One region of the Piscinibacter sp. PDB1-1 genome, then DNA from elsewhere that is predicted to be linked to it. Evidence: predicted binding sites of a transcription regulator. Region 1 holds the regulator's gene; the other holds the start of a gene.
The links. The regulator HrcA, encoded in region 1, represses chaperone genes, less so after heat shock. The targets are predictions, from matches to a motif close to TTAGCACTCNNNNNNNNNGAGTGCTAA.
Positions count from the first base shown of each region.

Region 1 (4,209 bases):
TTGATGAGACGCGACACCACGAACAGCTGCAGCAGCATGCCGATCAGGTTGACGAGCTGGAAGTACTGGGCGTAGAAGCCGCCGATGAACTCGCCCTGCAGGCGGGCATCGAGCGTGCCGGCGGCGATCTGCTCTTGCGCCGTCTCGCGCACGATGCGCCCGAGGATGTACTCGCCCGACGCGTTCACCCAGTTCAGGAACAGAATCACCATCGCAATGCCCAGCAGATAGCGGTTGCCGAACACCACGGCAAACGGGCTGCGCCCACCAATCTTGGCAGCGGCCTCGGCAGCATCCAACGGCTGGTTGGCCGCGCCGCGCTTGCGGGCGAGCTGGTCGATGAGATTGAACAGCACGAGGCTCGCCGCCAGCACCGCCGAGCCGATCAGCATCAGCGGGCGCACGCCGACCGCATGGATGAGCGAGCCCGAGATGAAGGCGCCGAACACCGCGCCGACCGACGCGCCGAAGGCAATCAGCGCAAACAGGCGCTTGCCCGACTCGGTGGTGTAGAGGTCGTTGCAGAAGGCCCAGAACTGGGCGATGACCATCAGGCTGAAGATGCCCAGCCACAAGAAGAACGCCAGCGCCACGTTGGCGCCCTGGCCGCTGAGTACATAGAAGCCGATCGGGCACGCCACGAAAAACAACGTGACCACATTGATGAGGGTGCGGCGGTTCATGTGCTTGGCGAGCGCCCCGTAGAGCGGCACGATCACCACCAGCAAGGCCGCCTGCGCCGCCATCGCGTAGCTCTTGACCTCGGCCCCGTGCGGCAACGCGAGGATGAGCGCCTCGCGCACCGGCTTCATCACGTAGTAGGCCGAAAGAATCAGGAACACATTGAGCGCCAGCAGCACAACCTGCAGGCCTTCGCCCTCGCGCACGTCGGCAAACAGGCGGAGAAAGCGTTCGAGCGGGCTGCGAGGAGGTTGCGGCGGCGGAGCAGAGGGCGACATCGGGCGGGCAAGGAAAATGCCCAACGGCGAAGGGCTCCGCGCCGACTGTACGGGGCATCCTGCCCCCGCTGCAAGCGCGTGCAATGTCGGCGCGCACAGCGCGCGAGCCTGGGCGGCTCAGGGTGCAGCCGGCAACCCGAACAGCGCGGCGCCGTTGTCCCAGGCAATGCGGCGCGCGGCGGCGGGTGGCAGATCACCCAGCCAGACTCGGGCTTCGCGCATCAGGCTTTCGTAGTCGCCCCAGCGGCTGTTGGTCCAGGTGTCCGACCCGACGAGAAAGCGCTCGGACCGCTCCATCAGCAGGGCTCGCCACGCCGGGCTCAGGCGACCGTCTTCGACTGTCAAGCCCGGCCGGTACGAGAGCTCGCCATACAGATCCGGATGCTTGGACATCAGCGCCCGGACGCGCTCGACCGGCACGCCACCGATGCCAGTGTGCGCCCAGATCATCGTGACCTTCGGCGCATGGGCGTAGAGCTTCTCGACCGCCACGTCATCCACATGCGCCAACACCACGAGCTTGCGCTCCTGCGCGAGTTGCATCAGTCGCCTGGCGGTCGGGCCATCGGCGTGCGCACTGTCATACAGGTGAAACTCGCCCAGCCCCCGATACGGCCCCGCCTCGGTGCCAGCCGCCAGTTCGCGCATCACCATCTCGACGATGCTCGGATCGGTGGGCCAGCCGGTGTAGTCGGCCCGGTCTCGGTAAAGGCGCACGAAGGGCACCACCGTCACACCGGCCTTCTTCGTTGCATCGCCTGCCGCGGCAAGCGCCTTCGTGCCGTCATTCGGCCGGCTGTTCGCCACGATCGCACGCACGCCACTGCGCTGCATGCGGCCGAGCACATCGGCCAGCGGGTACGGCGTGGCGGCCTCGACGTTGTAGTGCAGGTGCGCGTCGAACAAAGGGCCGGTGTAGGGCGCGCCTCGTGAAGATTGCGCCCCTGCAGGGCCGACTCCACAACCCAGCGCGAGCACCATACACGCTGCAAGAACCCGCCGACGCGTCGTCACCATGCCTGCGCCCCAAGAGATGTGCTGGTAGGCCGTGTTGGACTTGAACCAACGACCAAAGGATTATGAGTCCTCTGCTCTAACCAACTGAGCTAACGGCCCGAAGGGGTTGGATTGTAGGGAGCGGGCGGGCGCTACTTCACGCTCAACGCATTGCTGACGAGGCGCGAGGTGATGTCGACGATCTGGATCATGCGGTCGTAGGCCATGCGCGTGGGCCCGATCACGCCCAGCGTGCCGACGACCTGGCCGTTCACTTCATACGGGGCCGACACGACCGACAGCTCTTCGAAGGGCACGACCATGCTCTCGCCGCCGATGTAGATGCGCACGCCTTCGGCACGGCTGCTCACGTCGAGCAGGCGCATGAGTTGCGTCTTCTGCTCGAAGAGGTCGAACAGCTTGCGCAGGCTGCTCATGTCGCTCGAGAAATCACGCACGGTGAGCAGGTTGCGCTCGCCTGAGATCACGACCTGCTCTTCTTCGGCCACCGCATCGGCGCCAGCCTGCACGGCCGCCTGCATCAGCGTGGCGATCTCGCCGCGCAAGGTATCGACCTCGTTCTTCAGGCGCTCGCGCACCTCGTCGAGGGTGAGGCCGGCGTACTGCACGGTGAGGTAATTGCTGGCTTCAACGAGTTGACTCTGGGTGTAGTCCTGCGCTGTGAGGATGACGCGGTTCTGCACGTCGCCATCGGGCGTGACGAGGATCACCAGGATGCGCCGTTCGGACAGGCGCAGGAACTCGATATGGTGAAACACGCCCACCTTGCGCGGAGCCGTGACCACGCCGACGAAGCTGGAGAGGCTGGACAGCAGTTGTGCCGCGTTGGCGATCACGCGCTGGGGCTGATCGGGCTGCAGTTGCGTCTCGATTGGTCGGTGGGCCGTGCTCAGGTCGAGCGGCTGCGCCGTGAGCATGGTGTCGACGAAGAGCCGGTAGCCGCGCGCCGTGGGGATGCGCCCGGCGCTGGTGTGGGGGCTGGCGATGAGGCCGAGCTCTTCGAGATCGGCCATCACGTTGCGGATGGTGGCGGGCGAAAGATCGAGCCCGGACGCGCGCGAAAGCGTGCGCGAACCGACGGGTTGGCCGTCGGCGATGTAGCGCTCCACGAGCGCTTTGAGCAGGGTTCTGGCGCGGTCGTCCAACATGGTTTTCATTGTAGGCCGCAGGGGCGTCCTGACCCCGTTCGTTCACAGTCGCTGTGGTGTAATCCGCCGCATGCCTTCACGCTTTCGACACGCTGCTCTCGTTGGCAAGTACCAGGCCCGAGGCATCCGCGGGGTGCTCGAAGAGGTCGCACATTTTCTGGTTCGACAAGGCATGGAGGTCTCGCTCGAACGCGAGACTGCGCTGAATACCGGCATCTCTGATTTCCACTGGCTGAGCACCACCGAACTCGGCAAGAACTGCGACATGGCGGTGGTCGTCGGTGGCGACGGCACCATGCTCGGATTTGCTCGCCAGCTCGCGCGCTTCAACCTGCCGATGGTGGGTATCAACCAGGGCCGCCTGGGCTTCATCACCGATGTGCCGATTGGCGAACACGCGGAGGCGCTGGCGCCGATCATTCACGGTGACTACGAAGAAGAACACCGCACCATGCTCGAAGGCAATGTGCTGCGTGACGATCAGAAGATCTTCGACGGCTTTGCCCTGAACGACGTGGTGGTGAGCCGCAATGCGACGGCGAGCATGATCGAGGTGAAGGTCGACATCGGTTCCGAGTTCGTGGCCAATGTGCGCGCCGACGGCGTGATCATCGCCTCGCCCACCGGCTCGACGGCCTATGCCTTGTCGGCAGGCGGGCCGATCCTGCACCCGGGCATCGGCGGCTGGTTGCTGGTGCCCATTGCGCCGCATGATCTGTCCAACCGCCCCATCGTGCTGCCCGATCACCTGGAGATCACGCTCGAAGTGGTGACGGGCCGCGACGCGAGCGTCAACTTCGACATGCAGAGCCTGGCGAGCCTGTTGCCGGGCGACCGCATCGTGATCCGCCGCTCGGGGCACCAGGTTCGGTTCCTGCACCCACGCGGCTGGAGCTACTACGCCACCTTGCGGCGCAAATTGCACTGGAATTCTGGAGTGACCGGGTGATGTCGCCCACATCGTTTCATGCATTCCCCACGAGGGGGTGGAGGCCGCAGACATGCTGAGGCGCCTGGGGCTGCGCGATTTCGTGATCGTGACTGCACTTGAAGTCGAACTCGCCACGGGCTTCTCGGTGCTGACG
Region 1 covers NZ_JBWVZJ010000001.1:1,398,841-1,403,049, forward strand. Annotated here, with positions in the region: gene AC1KAR_RS06360 (NTP/NDP exchange transporter) at 1-959, opposite strand, end outside; gene AC1KAR_RS06365 (amidohydrolase family protein) at 1,077-1,940, opposite strand; tRNA gene AC1KAR_RS06370 (tRNA-Ile) at 1,999-2,075, opposite strand; gene hrcA (heat-inducible transcriptional repressor HrcA) at 2,108-3,124, opposite strand; gene AC1KAR_RS06380 (NAD kinase) at 3,195-4,073, shown strand; gene recN (DNA repair protein RecN) at 4,126-4,209, shown strand, end outside.

Region 2 (4,209 bases), on a different contig from region 1:
TGACTCTCACTCGCGCGGCGCCCATGGCGGCCCCTACTGACTTGCGCATCGGGCTCACCGGCGGCATCGGCAGCGGCAAGAGCACCGTCGCGCAAGCCCTCGTAGCTCAGGGCGCGGCACTGGTCGACACCGATTTCATCGCACGATCGTTGACCCACCCCGGCGGTGCGGCCATCGATGCCATTCGCGCCACGTTCGGGCCCGAATCGATCGATGCATCAGGCGCGCTCGACCGCGCGCGCATGCGAGAGATGGTGTTTTCGGACCCGTCTGCGAAGGCTCGGCTAGAAGCCATTCTTCACCCCATGATCGGCACCGAGTGCGATCGGCAAGCCATCGCCGCCGCCGGTCGCCCTGTGGTGTTCGATGTGCCGCTGCTCGTGGAGTCGACACATTGGCGCACACGCGTCGACCGCGTTGTGGTCGTCGATTGCAGCGTCGACGTGCAGATTGAGCGCGTTGTGGCGCGGTCAGGCTGGACGCGTGAAGCGGTCGCGTCGGTGATCGCTCAGCAGGCCAGCAGGCAGCTACGGCGAAAGTCCGCCGATGCGGTCATCTTCAATGAACGATTGACCCTGGAACATTTGCGCCTCGAAGTGGTCAAGCTGTGGATGTCCTGGACGCGTGTGGAACAATCGCGCCGGTCGAGCGGAGCCGCCTCATCTTGATCCTGTACGAGTACCCCTTCAATGAAAGCATCCGCACCATGCTGCGGCTCGAGCATCTGTTCGACCGCCTCGGTCGCCTGATGCCTCGAGACGAAACGGTCGACCACCATTACGCGCTGGCGACCATGTTCGAGATCATGGACGTCGCCTCGCGCGCCGACCTGAAGTCCGACCTGCTCAAAGACCTCGAGCGCCAGCGCGCCCAGCTCAATGGCTATCGCGGCAACCCTTCCATCTCTGATCAGGCGCTCGATCAGGTGCTCGGCACGATCGACCACGCTTTCAAGGGCCTGAACGATCTCCCAGGCAAAGCCGGCCACACCCTCACCAGCAACGAGTGGCTGATGAGCATTCGCAGCCGCATCAGCATTCCTGGTGGCACCTGCGAGTTCGACCTCCCCGCGTACTACGCGTGGCAGCAGCAGGCTGCGGCACGCCGCCGCAGTGACCTGAACCAATGGGTCTCGACGCTCATGCCCCTGGCAGAGGCGCTCAAGGTTCTGCTGAGCCTGGTGCGCGACTCGGGCGCGCCGCACAAGGTCGTTACGCAAGGAGGTCAGTTCCAGCAAAGCCTGCCGGCGGGACGTGTGTTTCATCTCTTGCGCCTGCGCATCGATCCAGAACGCCAACTCATCCCCGAGATCAGCGGTCACCGCCTGATGGTGCTGGTGCGCCTGATGCGCCAGGACGCCGAGGGCCGGCTCAAGCCAGCCGGTGTAGACACCAGCTTCGAGCTGACCCTCTGTTCATGAACCGAGCGCCCACACCAGCCCGCCCACGCATCGTCGCCTGCCCTACATGCCGCGGCGACAGCGTCTATTCGCCCGAGAACCCATTCCGCCCGTTTTGCAGCGAGCGCTGCAAGAACGTGGATTTCGGAGCCTGGGCGGCCGAAGGCTACCGCCTGGGGGCAACCCCGCCGCGAGCCAACAGCGACGAAGACGGCAGCACGGACTGATATTCCCCGGTCGCCGGCAGCCACCCCGCTGGCATCAAGACCCACCTGGCCGCGAGGGCCTCTTGAAAGCGGTCGGCCGAACCCTATAATCAGACTGCTAGCACTCGTGCAGATCGAGTGCTAATTGCAGTCAGGCCGCGTGAGCGACCTCGCCGCACAGAAAAGTGAATGAGCGCAAACTTTCGCTCATCCTTCCCAGAAGATTGGTTTTTGAGTCATCAAGGAGATGCTATGAAACTTCGTCCGTTGCACGATCGCGTGATCGTCAAGCGCCTGGAACAAGAAACCAAAACCGCCTCGGGCATCGTCATCCCCGACGCCGCTGCCGAGAAGCCGGACCAAGGTGAAGTGCTCGCCGTCGGTACCGGCAAGCGCAACGAAAAGGGCGACTTCGTGGCCCTGAACGTCAAGGTGGGCGATCGCGTCCTGTTCGGCAAGTACAGCGGCCAGACCGTCAAGGTCGACGGCGACGAACTGCTGGTGATGCGCGAGGAAGACCTCTTCGCCGTGGTCGAGAAGTAAACCCTCTTCTCCCTGCACCTCATACCCAACTCATTTCGGAGAGATAGAACATGGCAGCAAAAGACGTGGTCTTCGGCGGTGAAGCCCGTGCCCGCATGGTCGAAGGCGTGAACATCCTCGCCAACGCCGTCAAGGTGACCCTGGGCCCCAAGGGCCGCAACGTGGTGCTCGAGCGCTCCTTCGGCGCCCCCACCGTGACCAAGGACGGTGTGTCCGTGGCCAAGGAGATCGAGCTCAAGGACAAGCTCCAGAACATGGGCGCGCAAATGGTCAAGGAAGTTGCTTCCAAGACCAGCGACAACGCCGGTGACGGCACCACCACCGCCACCGTGCTGGCCCAGGCCATCGTGCGCGAAGGCATGAAGTACGTGGCCGCCGGCATGAACCCGATGGACCTGAAGCGCGGCATCGACAAGGCGGTCACCGCCCTGGTCGAGCAGCTGAAGAAGGCCTCGAAGGCCACCACCACCTCCAAGGAAATCGCACAAGTCGGCTCGATCTCGGCCAACAGCGATGAGTCGATCGGCAAGATCATTGCCGACGCGATGGACAAGGTTGGCAAGGAAGGCGTGATCACCGTCGAAGACGGCAAGTCGCTCGACAGCGAACTCGAAGTCGTCGAAGGCATGCAGTTCGACCGCGGCTACCTGTCGCCCTACTTCATCAACAACCCCGAGAAGCAAGCCGCACTGCTGGACAACCCCTTCGTGCTGCTCTACGACAAGAAGGTCAGCAACATCCGTGACCTGCTGCCCACGCTGGAGCAAGTCGCCAAGGCGGGCCGTCCGCTGCTGATCATTGCCGAAGAAGTCGAAGGCGAAGCGCTGGCGACCCTGGTGGTCAACACCATCCGCGGCATCCTGAAGGTCGTGGCCGTCAAGGCGCCTGGCTTCGGCGACCGCCGCAAGGCCATGCTGGAAGACATCGCCATCTTGACGGGCGGCAAGGTCATCGCTGAAGAAGTCGGCCTGACGCTCGAGAAGGTCACGCTGGCCGACCTCGGCCAAGCCAAGCGCGTCGAAGTGGGCAAGGAAAACACCACCATCATCGACGGCGCCGGTGCTGCGGGCGACATCGAAGCCCGCGTGAAGCAAATCCGCGTGCAGATCGAAGAAGCGACCAGCGACTACGACCGCGAGAAGCTGCAAGAGCGCGTGGCCAAGCTGGCTGGCGGTGTTGCCGTGATCAAGGTTGGCGCTGCCACCGAAGTCGAAATGAAGGAAAAGAAGGCTCGCGTGGAAGACGCGCTGCACGCCACCCGCGCTGCCGTTGAAGAAGGCATCGTGGCTGGCGGTGGCGTGGCGCTGCTGCGTGCCCGCCAGACCGCTGGCACCATCAAGGGCGACAACGCTGATCAGGAAGCCGGCATCAAGCTGATCCTGCGCGCCATCGAAGCCCCGCTGCGCGAGATCGTCGGCAACGCCGGCGGCGAGCCGAGCGTGGTCATCAACAAGGTGCTGGACGGCAAGGGCAACTTCGGTTTCAACGCCGCCAACGACACCTATGGCGACATGATCGAAATGGGCATCCTCGACCCGACCAAGGTGACCCGCACGGCGCTGCAAAACGCCGCTTCGGTCGCTTCGCTGATGCTGACCACCGAGTGCATGGTCGCCGAGTCCCCGAAGGACGACGCACCGGCTGCCGGCGGTGGCATGGGCGGTATGGGTGGCATGGGCGGTATGGGCATGGACATGTAAGTCCAGGCCGATCTCGCAAGAGAAACGCCACATGCGAAAGGGCTGCTTCGGCAGCCCTTTTTCTTTGGCGCTGCCGAGCCCCCCGGCGAAAGCTACGCGACCTGCCGCATCCGCACACCCGGCAGGCGCTGCATCGACCGGCGATCCCGCACATCCAAAGGGTCGTCTGGTGCGACCACGATGTGGCTTGCGCGCCGGATCACGCGATCGTCCGCGCACGGCTCACTGGGCCGCAACTGGGCGTACGGCACGCACACGTCGATGCGCCGCAGGTTGGCCACTTCTGCGTAGGGTGCACTCTCGAACACGAGTTGCTGGAGACCGGCCGCGCCGCTTCGCACCTGTGCGATGACGTCGGGGC
Region 2 covers NZ_JBWVZJ010000002.1:472,411-476,619, forward strand. Annotated here, with positions in the region: gene AC1KAR_RS13905 (prepilin peptidase) at 1-3, shown strand, start outside; gene coaE (dephospho-CoA kinase) at 24-668, shown strand; gene zapD (cell division protein ZapD) at 665-1,420, shown strand; gene AC1KAR_RS13920 (DNA gyrase inhibitor YacG) at 1,417-1,626, shown strand; gene groES (co-chaperone GroES) at 1,858-2,148, shown strand; gene groL (chaperonin GroEL) at 2,199-3,848, shown strand; gene AC1KAR_RS13935 (hypothetical protein) at 3,941-4,209, opposite strand, start outside.
Region 2: the regulator HrcA is predicted to act here: its motif matches at 1,724-1,750, upstream of groES (co-chaperone GroES).